Regions from separate parts of the Streptosporangium sp. NPDC049644 genome, predicted to be linked through region 4. Evidence: riboswitches for the same ligand, from Rfam matches in the RefSeq annotation. Region 4 holds a riboswitch; each other region holds the start of a gene.
What was found. Region 4 has a riboswitch for cobalamin ahead of bluB (5,6-dimethylbenzimidazole synthase). Riboswitches for the same ligand answer to the same signal wherever they lie in the genome.
Positions count from the first base shown of each region.

Region 1: it holds a riboswitch for cobalamin, as region 4 does, so the genes downstream of both, AB0J58_RS05110 (CbtB-domain containing protein) here and bluB (5,6-dimethylbenzimidazole synthase) in region 4, are expected to answer to the same signal.
Region 2: it holds a riboswitch for cobalamin, as region 4 does, so the genes downstream of both, AB0J58_RS15800 (ABC transporter substrate-binding protein) here and bluB (5,6-dimethylbenzimidazole synthase) in region 4, are expected to answer to the same signal.
Region 3: it holds a riboswitch for cobalamin, as region 4 does, so the genes downstream of both, AB0J58_RS26310 (ribonucleoside-diphosphate reductase subunit alpha) here and bluB (5,6-dimethylbenzimidazole synthase) in region 4, are expected to answer to the same signal.

Region 1 is NZ_JBFAOJ010000006.1:86,839-89,030, reverse strand. Features, by position in the region: gene AB0J58_RS05120 (putative cobaltochelatase) at 1-468, opposite strand, end outside; gene AB0J58_RS05115 (CbtA family protein) at 518-1,243, opposite strand; gene AB0J58_RS05110 (CbtB-domain containing protein) at 1,253-1,441, opposite strand; cobalamin riboswitch at 1,472-1,604, opposite strand; gene AB0J58_RS05105 (transposase) at 1,834-2,192, opposite strand, start outside.
Region 2 is NZ_JBFAOJ010000023.1:14,899-17,090, forward strand. Features, by position in the region: gene AB0J58_RS15795 (iron ABC transporter permease) at 1-177, opposite strand, end outside; gene AB0J58_RS15800 (ABC transporter substrate-binding protein) at 243-1,439, opposite strand; cobalamin riboswitch at 1,609-1,805, opposite strand; gene AB0J58_RS15805 (NUDIX domain-containing protein) at 2,037-2,192, shown strand, end outside.
Region 3 is NZ_JBFAOJ010000052.1:7,106-9,297, reverse strand. Features, by position in the region: gene AB0J58_RS26310 (ribonucleoside-diphosphate reductase subunit alpha) at 1-1,379, opposite strand, end outside; cobalamin riboswitch at 1,495-1,697, opposite strand; gene AB0J58_RS26305 (tripartite tricarboxylate transporter substrate-binding protein) at 1,702-2,192, opposite strand, start outside.
Region 4 is NZ_JBFAOJ010000045.1:63-2,254, forward strand. Features, by position in the region: gene bluB (5,6-dimethylbenzimidazole synthase) at 99-743, opposite strand; cobalamin riboswitch at 773-972, opposite strand; gene AB0J58_RS24135 (hypothetical protein) at 1,055-1,219, opposite strand; gene AB0J58_RS24140 (helix-turn-helix domain-containing protein) at 1,438-2,046, shown strand; gene AB0J58_RS24145 (transposase) at 2,043-2,192, shown strand, end outside.

The sequences.
Region 1 (2,192 bases), on a different contig from region 4:
CGCGGCGGCGTCGAGCAGCAGGTCCACCAGGTGGTCGTGCAGCAGGTTGACCTCGTCGACGTAGAGGACACCTCGATGCGCGGCGGCGAGCAGGCCCGGCTCGAACGCCCTGACCCCCTCGGTGAGCGCGCGCTCGATGTCGAGCGCGCCGACCAGCCGGTCCTCCGACGCGCCGACGGGCAACTCCACAAGTACGGCCGGACGTTCCTGCCCTTGCTCGCCCGCGCCGTGCGGGCCGTCGGGGCAGGCCGGATCCGGCTCGGCCGGGTCGCAGGAGAAGCGGCAGCCGGCGATCACCTTGACCGCGGGGAGCTGTGCGGCGAGCGCGCGGACGATCGTGGACTTGGCGGTCCCCTTCTCCCCCCGGACCAGCACACCGCCCACCCGTGGCGAGACCGCGTTGAGGATCAGCGCGAGCTTGAGGTCGTCGAGGCCGACGACGGCGCTGAACGGATAGGCACCGATCACGAGGTTTCTTTCTGCGAGATCCTGTTGACGTGTCCGGCCCGCCGAACGTTCAGTTCGGGGCCGCCGCGAGCGCGTCACGGCGAACGACGCGCTGCACGGCGATGCCGTACAGGACGCCGATGGCCGACCAGAGCACGAGTTGGGTGCCGAGGGAGGACACGCGGAAGTCCCACAGCAGCTGGGCGGGGAAGCCGTCGGGCACCTCGTTGACCGCCGGCAGCACGAGCAGGGTGACGATCACGGGGACCAGGAAACCGGCCGCGCCGGCGAGCCAGGGCCTGGCCGGCACCTTGCGGGCGCAGGCCACGCCCACCGCCACGGACAGCAGGCCGATGGCGACCAGGACCAGGTACAGCGTGGTCCGGCTGCCGATGGTGTCCGGGTCACCGACGGCGGGCGGGTTGGCCGGGTACTTGACGAACGGCACCAGCACGATCGCGACGAACGCCGTGGCGGCCATCATCGCGGCCAGCACCGTGTCGGAGCGGGGGCCGATCCGGCCGCGCAACCCGGCGAAGACCAGCGAGAAGATACCCCCCACGGACATGCCGTACAGGGCCAGGGCGAGGAAGAGCCCGGCCTGCTGGCCGGACCGGCTGACCAGGGCCTCCTCCCCGTGGGAGTGCCCGACCTCGGTCTGGGCGTGGGCGGCGGCCTCTTCGAGCGCGATGGCCCGGTCGATGTTCGGCTCGCCCAGCAGGTAGGCGAACGCCGCGGCGATCAGGCCGGCGACCAGCCCGACGAGCAGGCCGCGGAGCAGCAGGGTACGTATCACGGCGCGCGTCTAGTGGCAGGGAACGCCGAGCAGGTGGCGCCCGTCGTGCATGAGTTCGTGCAGATAGTCGCCCGCCTGCGACACCACCCCCTGGTCGAAGGTGACCAGGTAGGCCACCAGCAGGAGCAGCGGAACCGCCACGAGCCAGCGGGCCAGGTGGGAGAGGGGAACGGGCTGAGCAACGGACAGCTCACGCATGAGTAGCCTCCTTGGGGATGACGCGTCCCGACATGTGAGGACGCGGCGGCCAAGTAACCTGGCTCCCGGAACTCACGTTCCGGATACAGTGGCGCGACCGCACCGGCTTCTCACCGGACTTCCCTCGGACCACCGCGAAATCGTCCGCAATGTAACCTTTTTTAGAGCGGGCCGTCAATGTGGGGTGACCTGTCACGGCACCGCGGACGCCGTTCCAGTCGGGTGTCCCCCATCTCTCCAGCGGAACGCACCGCGCGGGCTGCGTCACCGGCAGCCCTCGAATGACTCACGTGGTGGCACCGGTATCACCAGGCGCCCTTGATCAGGTCTGTCAGCTTCTCGGCCGTAAACAACCGAGCATGCAGCTCCTCGCCGTCGATGGGTTCGACGGTTCAGGCCGCGTCGTCGGCAGCGTGACTCACTGCCCAGCCCGCCACCCCGCGCGAGGCGATGTTGCGGGCCGCGTTGACGTCGGCGTGCTCAGCGAAGCCGCACGACGTGCAGGAGAAGGTCGCCTGGCCGGGCCGGTTCCTCTTGTCCACGTGCCCGCAGGATGAGCAGGCCTGCGAGGTGTAGGCCGGATCGACGTGGACAACGGCGACGCCCTGGCGGGCGGCCTTGTAGGCGATGAAGGAGCCGAGCTGGTGGAAGCTCCACGAGTGCAGCGTGACCCGCTGGGGCTTGCGGAGCCGTACCCGGTCACGGATGCCCTGAAGGTCTTCCAGCGCGATGCCTTGCCCGGTGCGTGCAG
Region 2 (2,192 bases), on a different contig from region 4:
CGCTCCGGCCAGAGCCGCGGTGATGGCGCGCGGCAGCCGTACCGTCCAGATGATCTCCTGAACCCCCGGATCCGCGCCGGTGCCACGCAACAGCGCGAACAGCGCCTGGTTCAGCGGGATCAAAGTCGAGCCGAGCAGGACCGCCAGCGCGAACGCCAGCGGCACCGTGATCCCCATGACGACCAGGACGACGCTCCGGCGGCGTCGGGCCGCTTCCGGAACATCGGGGAGGGCCGGAGCCGTCACTTGGTCAGCTGCTGGTAGAAGGTGAAGGCGTGATCGGGCGCGAGGTCTGGGTGCAAGATCGCGACCAGGTCGGCCAGGATCAGGTCCGGGTGGCCGACGCCGCGCTCGTAGAAGTCGTTGCCGCCCCCAGGCCCGAGCGTCCTGTTCGCCGACCAGACGCTCCCGGACTCGAACGCGCCGAACTTGGCATAACGCGGGTCGGTCTTCTCCACATCGGCCAGGCTCTTCCACTCGTTCACGTTGGCGAGCCACACCTTGGCGTCCTTGGCCTTGGACAGGACGGCCTCCAGGTCCAGGGTGGTGCTGCCGGGGCCCAGCGTGTCCGCCCACGGGTAGGTGCCGCCCGCGTCCTTGATCAGTCCCGCGACGTAGCTGCCTCCGTTGGGCACCGACCACTGCCCCTCATACATCTGGCCAGGTAGCACGGTGACCGGTGTGGCCGCCTTGGCCTTGGCGGCCAGGGCGGTGTAGTCGGCCTCGACCTTGCCGAACACCTCGCCGGCCTTGGCCTCGGTACCGGTCAGCGCGGCCATCACCTTGATCCACTCGGCGCGGCCCAGTGCGGTGGACTCCAGCCATTCCGCGTTGGCCACCACCTTGATCCCGGCCTGACGCAGCGGGCCGTAGGACTTGTCCTCGGTGCCGCCGCTCATCAGCACATCCGGCTTGGCGGCGATCTCCTTCTCGGTGTCGACCTCCTGCCCCTTGGCATACTCGGTGATCTTCCCGGCCTTCACCTGGGCCAGCACCTGAGCCGAGGTGATGTACCCGGCCGACGAAACGCCGCTGAGCCGCTCCAGCACGCCCAGGTCGGTGATGAACGGCAGGTGGGTCGTCGAAGCGGAGAACAATCGCTCGATCGGGGTCTCGACGGTGACCGCTGCGGCCAGCTCACCGGTGAGCGCGGGAGCCGGAGTGCCGCACCGCACCAGCACGTAGGTCTCCGGTTTGGCGCCGGGGGCGGGCTGCTTGACGGTGAGGACCTGATAGTTCTTGGCGTAGGTCAACGTGAAGTTCGTCGCGTGCTCCACCTTCTGCTTGACCGGGAAGTAGTCCCGGCCCGCGTCGAAATCGGTGACGCAGCGGCCCTCGGCCGCCGGGGCCGCAGGCGTGGCCGCCTCCGGGGTGCCACAGGCGGCGACGGCGAATAAGGATGCGAGCAGTGCTGCGGTGATCGAGCGGGGGATGCCCATGCATGCTCTCCTGAAGGCGGGCCGCGGACGCCGTTCCTCGACGGCCTCCGCGACGGTTGGGAGGCCGGGTCACCAGGAGAGTCCGGCACGCCGAGCATGCCCAGGGCCGGTAGGCCGAGGTCCAGGCATGGCGATCGCCGTTCCTCTCTTGGGGAGATCCGCCCCAATTTCTGCGAGGAGGCGACCGCGTGAGTCTCCTGGCTCTCGGGTCGAGGCTCGTCCCGGCCTTCCCACCCTCGCGGGCAGTGGCTTCGTCGGGATTCGCTCGCCGATCACAGTGGCGGGACCGCGCCGGATTCACACCGGCTTCCTCGTTCCGCGCTCGCCTACGCCGACCATGCTCGCACACCACCCATCAACGACAAAGAGCGCACCCCCTGTCAGACTCGGCGTGCCTCCCCGCGTTCGACGGGAGCACCGGCGCGCACACTGTGGAGGATCTGGGCGAGGCCCCCGTACCACGCGCGGCCCGGACCTGTTGGAGTACGCCGGGCCGTCCAGCACCCGCACCTGGCTCGCGCGGACCGCCGGCAGCTCGGCTCGGCCTGGATGGCGGGTCAGCCCCTCCGTACGGGAGACTGGTCTAGTCTCACGATCGTGACGATCAGGAACTCGCACTGCTCCTTCTGCGGTGCGGCCTTCACCCCCGGCCAGTCCTGGCCGCGCACCTGTGCCGGCTGCCGGAACACCTCCTACCTCAACCCGCTGCCGGTCGCGGTGATGGTGCTGCCGGTCGACGACGGCCTGCTGGTG
Region 3 (2,192 bases), on a different contig from region 4:
CACCTCTGGTTGGCGGCCCGGGCCTCGGGGGTCGGGTAGAAGCCCAGGTCGATGGTGCGGTCGAGGAACCGCACGGCGGTGCGGACCGTCGCACGCAGCCGCGCCCAGTCGATCCCCTCCTCGGTGCCCGGAGACAGGTGGGCGGCCAGGTTGATCGAGCCGAGGTTGCAGACCGCGGTCTCGGCGTCGCTGGTGACCTCAAGGATCTCGGTGCAGAGGTTCGACAGATGGATGACGTTCTCCGGCCTGGCCGTCTGGTTGGAGGTCCGGTTGGCCGCGTCCTTGAAGGTCATCCAGCCGTTGCCGGTCTGCGCGAGCGTGCGCATCATCCGGCCGTACAGGGTGCGGGCGGGGAGCTGCGCGGTGAACCGGCCCTCGGCCTCGGCGGCCCGGTAGGCGTCGTCGAACGCGGCGCCGTACAGGTCGGTGAGGTGCGGGACCTCCTTGGGGTCGAACAGTGACCACACGCCGTCGGCCTCGACCCGGCGCATGAACTCGTCGGGGATCCAGTTGGCCAGGTTCAGGTTGTGCGTGCGGCGGGCCTCCTCGCCGGTGTTGTCGCGCAGTTCGAGGAACTCCTCGACGTCGGCGTGCCAGGGCTCCAGGTAGACGCAGGCCGCGCCCTTGCGGCGGCCGCCCTGGTTGACCGCGGCGACGCTCGCGTCCAGGGTGCGCAGCCAGGGCACGATGCCGTTGGAATGGCCGTTGGTACCGCGGATCAGCGAGCCCCGCGAGCGGATCCGGCTCCAGGCGATCCCGATGCCCCCGGCGTACTTCGACAGCCGCGCGACCTGCCCGTAGCGCTCGTAGATGGCCTCCAGCTCGTCGCGGGGCGAGTCGAGCAGGAAGCACGAGGAGAGCTGGGGTCTGCGCGAGCCGGAGTTGAACAGCGTGGGCGAGCTGGGCAGGTAGGACAGGGTGGCCATGAGCGCGTACAGCTCGGCGGCCTCCTCGACGGTCTCGGACAGGCCGCAGGCCACCCGGAGGAAGAAGTGCTGCGGGCGCTCCAGCACCTTGCGGGTGCGCGGGTGACGCAGCAGGTAGCGGTCGTAGACGGTACGCAGACCGAAGTACTCGAATCTGGCGTCGGCGTCCGGCTCGATGAGCGCGTCCAGGACCCCGGCATGGGCGGCCACGAACTCCGCGAGCCCGTCGGCGATCAACCCCGCCTCGTGCGTCGCGGCGACCGACTCGGAGAAGTCGCGGACGCCGTGCTCGGCGGCCTCGTCGGCGATCAGCTCGGCCAGCAGCGCGGCGGCGACCCTGGAGTTCTCGGGGTCGGTGATCACTCGGGCGGCGGCCTCGTCGATGGCCTGCCTGCGATCGACCGGCGCGTTCCCCGCGCTCTCCGCCGCCGTCTCCGCCAATACCTGTGTCACGTGGTGTCCCTCGCTCGCTCGAACTTCCCCCTGTGGCTCCGCCGGAGGGGCACGCGTCCGCGAGCGATCCCGGGCACGCCGGACCGCCTCGTTCCGCGGGCCCTCCCACGAGGCCCTGGACAATCACGTCACCGGCAGGTCTTCGGACTCACGGGCGCCCTGCGCGTGCCTACCGGCCGTCGCTTCCCGGGCATGGCTCACCCAGTGCTCACATGACGGCTTTCGTTCCCGTTCACCGCTGCGGGGCAGTCCCGGAATCTCACCGGGTTCCCTCTTGCCTCGCCCCTCCCGGGGCGAACCAGCAACGAGCAGGATCCTACATCTAGGGGCGTCTGACGCAACTACCCCAACAAGTTGTGTCGGAAGACTTCAGCAGTCCGAGCTCGTGGAGCACCCCGCGGGTGCGGGCCGTCTCGGTGAAGAGCCACTGACGGAAGTCGTCACCGCTGAGGTAGACCCGGCTCCATCCATTGGCCGCGCACAGGGCGCGCCAGCGCGGCGCGGCGTCGATCCTGTCACACAGGGCGATCGCGGCGTCCCGGTCCGCCTGGCCCATGCCCTTGGGTCCCAGCAGGCCGCACCAGTCGCTGTACTCCAGCCGGACCTCGACCTCCAGGAGCGTCGGCGCGTCGATCCCGTCGAGCCGGCTGCCCGAGGAGACCACCAGGGGACGCAGGCGGCCCGCGGCGATCTCGGGTCGCAGGGCGCGGGCCGACCCCAGCAGGGCCGCGACCCGTCCGACCTGGAGCGCCTCGGCCGCGTCCTCGGCACCGTGGAACCCCGCGTACTCCAGCAACCGGGTGTCCACCCCGA
Region 4 (2,192 bases):
GCACATCGTCACGCCGAGATTTCATGGTCAGTAGATGGTGGCGCGGCTGCGCCCAGCAGTCGGGCGCTCGAGGCGATGGTGGCGTCAGGTTGGGTGAGTTAACGGTGGCCGAGGCCGCTCGTCCCCCATTGGTCGTGATGGATGGCGGCGGCCAGCGGGCGCCGTCGCCGCCATCCGTGCCGTTCCAGATCAGGGGCCTCTTCGAGGTGGGTGACGGGACCGAGACACAGCCACGCGACCGGACGGATCCGAACGGGGATACCGAGCAGGTCCCGCACAAAAGGCTCACGGTAGAACGACACCCAGCCGATGCCGAGCCGTTCGGCGGTCGCGGCCAGCCACAGGTTCTGGATGGCCAGGCACACCGAGTACAGGCCGGCGTCGGCGATGGCGTGGCGGCCGAGCACCGCGGGACCGCCCCTGTCCTGGTCATAGGTGACCACGACGGACAGCGTCGACTCGCGCACTCCGTCGATCTTGATCTGGGCGAACCGCCGGGCGGCCTCGCCATCGAGGGTGGCGGCGAAGGTCGCCCGCTCGTGCTGGACGTGGTCGTGGAAGGCGCCGCGGATCTCGGCGTCGCGCACCACGACGAAGTCCCACGGCTGGGACAGCCCGACGCTGGGGGCGGCGTGAGCCGCCGACAGCACGCGGTGCAGCACCTCGTCCGGCACGGGTCCGCCGGTGAACTGGCCTCGCACGTCGCGGCGGCGATGAATGACATCGTAAAGCTGGCTGTTCATGGGCAGGCTCCCGCTGCGTCGTGCCCCTGGCGGGGCGATGGGCGCGAGGCCGGTCTTCGGACTCCCGGATCAACGCCTGACCGCCCGCCTTCCCAGCCCTTACGAGCCAGTGGCTGTGCTTCGCACGTGGACGGCGGCTTCCCGGTCACCGCGGCGGGCCCGTGCCGGAATCACACCGGCTTCCCGATTCTCCTCGCGACCGCAAGGCACCTCGCAACAGTTCGCCGAGAGTATGGTAGTTGATCACCTCACCGCTTGCGATTGTGGCCGGGCCGGGTCCTTGACCCCTTACAAGAACAATTCGGCAATTCTCAGCGACGCTTGCCGCCTTGCCGGTGAGCGTTCTTGTCCGCGCCGGACTGGGCCTTGCGGCCCAGGTCGCTTTTGGCGCTGGGGCTGTTCGGGTTCTTCGCGGTGTTGGACATGATGCGCGCCTTGGCGCCCTCGTCCCACGGTGTGGGCTTGTCTTTGCTCATGTCCTGGGCCTACCCGGGTGGCTCGGATTCTTTCGGCAATCGCGTCGACCAGCTCGGCGCCGCGAGACGCCGGCACCTCGGCGTGCTCCTGGTCCTCGTCGTCGGGAGGGCTCGCGTTCTTTTCGGCAACCGGCTGTCGAGGGCCTAGTGCTGCGTTCCTGAATGAGGGCGGAGATCCCTGCTGACCTGGGGGTAATGATGGTCTCAGGGGGATTGTCATGCCGAAACTGCTGCATGCGCGTCCGCCGACGGACGCTGAAGAGGAGCGGAAGATCCGCAAGCTGGCCGGGGCTCGTCATGCCCCGGCCGACTGGATCAGGAGAGCGCAGATCATCGTGTTCAGCTGGCAAGGGCTGCGCACCAGTGCCATCGCGGCCAAGCTGGGCTGTCACATGCAGACCGTGCGCGAGCGGATCGAGCGGTTCAACGCCGAAGGCCTGGCCGGGCTGGGCGATCGGCCCGGGGCAGGCCGCAAGCCACGCATCACCGAGCTCGAACGCGGGCAGCTCATCGCGCTGGCGCGCTCGACTCCGCCCGGACGGCTGGTCCGCGACGAGGCCGGGGACCTGGCCGCAGACGAGGAGGCCGGCCCCGCCGAGTGGACGCTGGACAGTCTGACCGCCGCCGCCCGCGCCCAAGGCATCGTCATCGCGCGCAGCCAGGTCCGCCGGATCCTGCGAGCGGAGAAGGTCCGCTGGCGCCATCCCCGCTCCTGGACCACCTCGACCGATCCGGACTTCGCCCCAAAAGAGCCGAGGTCATCGGCCTCTACGCCCAGCCGCCACCCGGCACCACGGTCATCTGCGCCGACGAGCTGGGACCGGTGACCCCGCGCACCTTCGCACCCGCGCCCGCCTGGTCGCCCGACGGACACCGGATCAAAGCGCCGCTGACCTACTCCCGCGGCACCGACAAGAGCTGGGTATACGGCGGCCTGCGCATCCGCGACGGCACCGAACTCACCTTCTGTGCG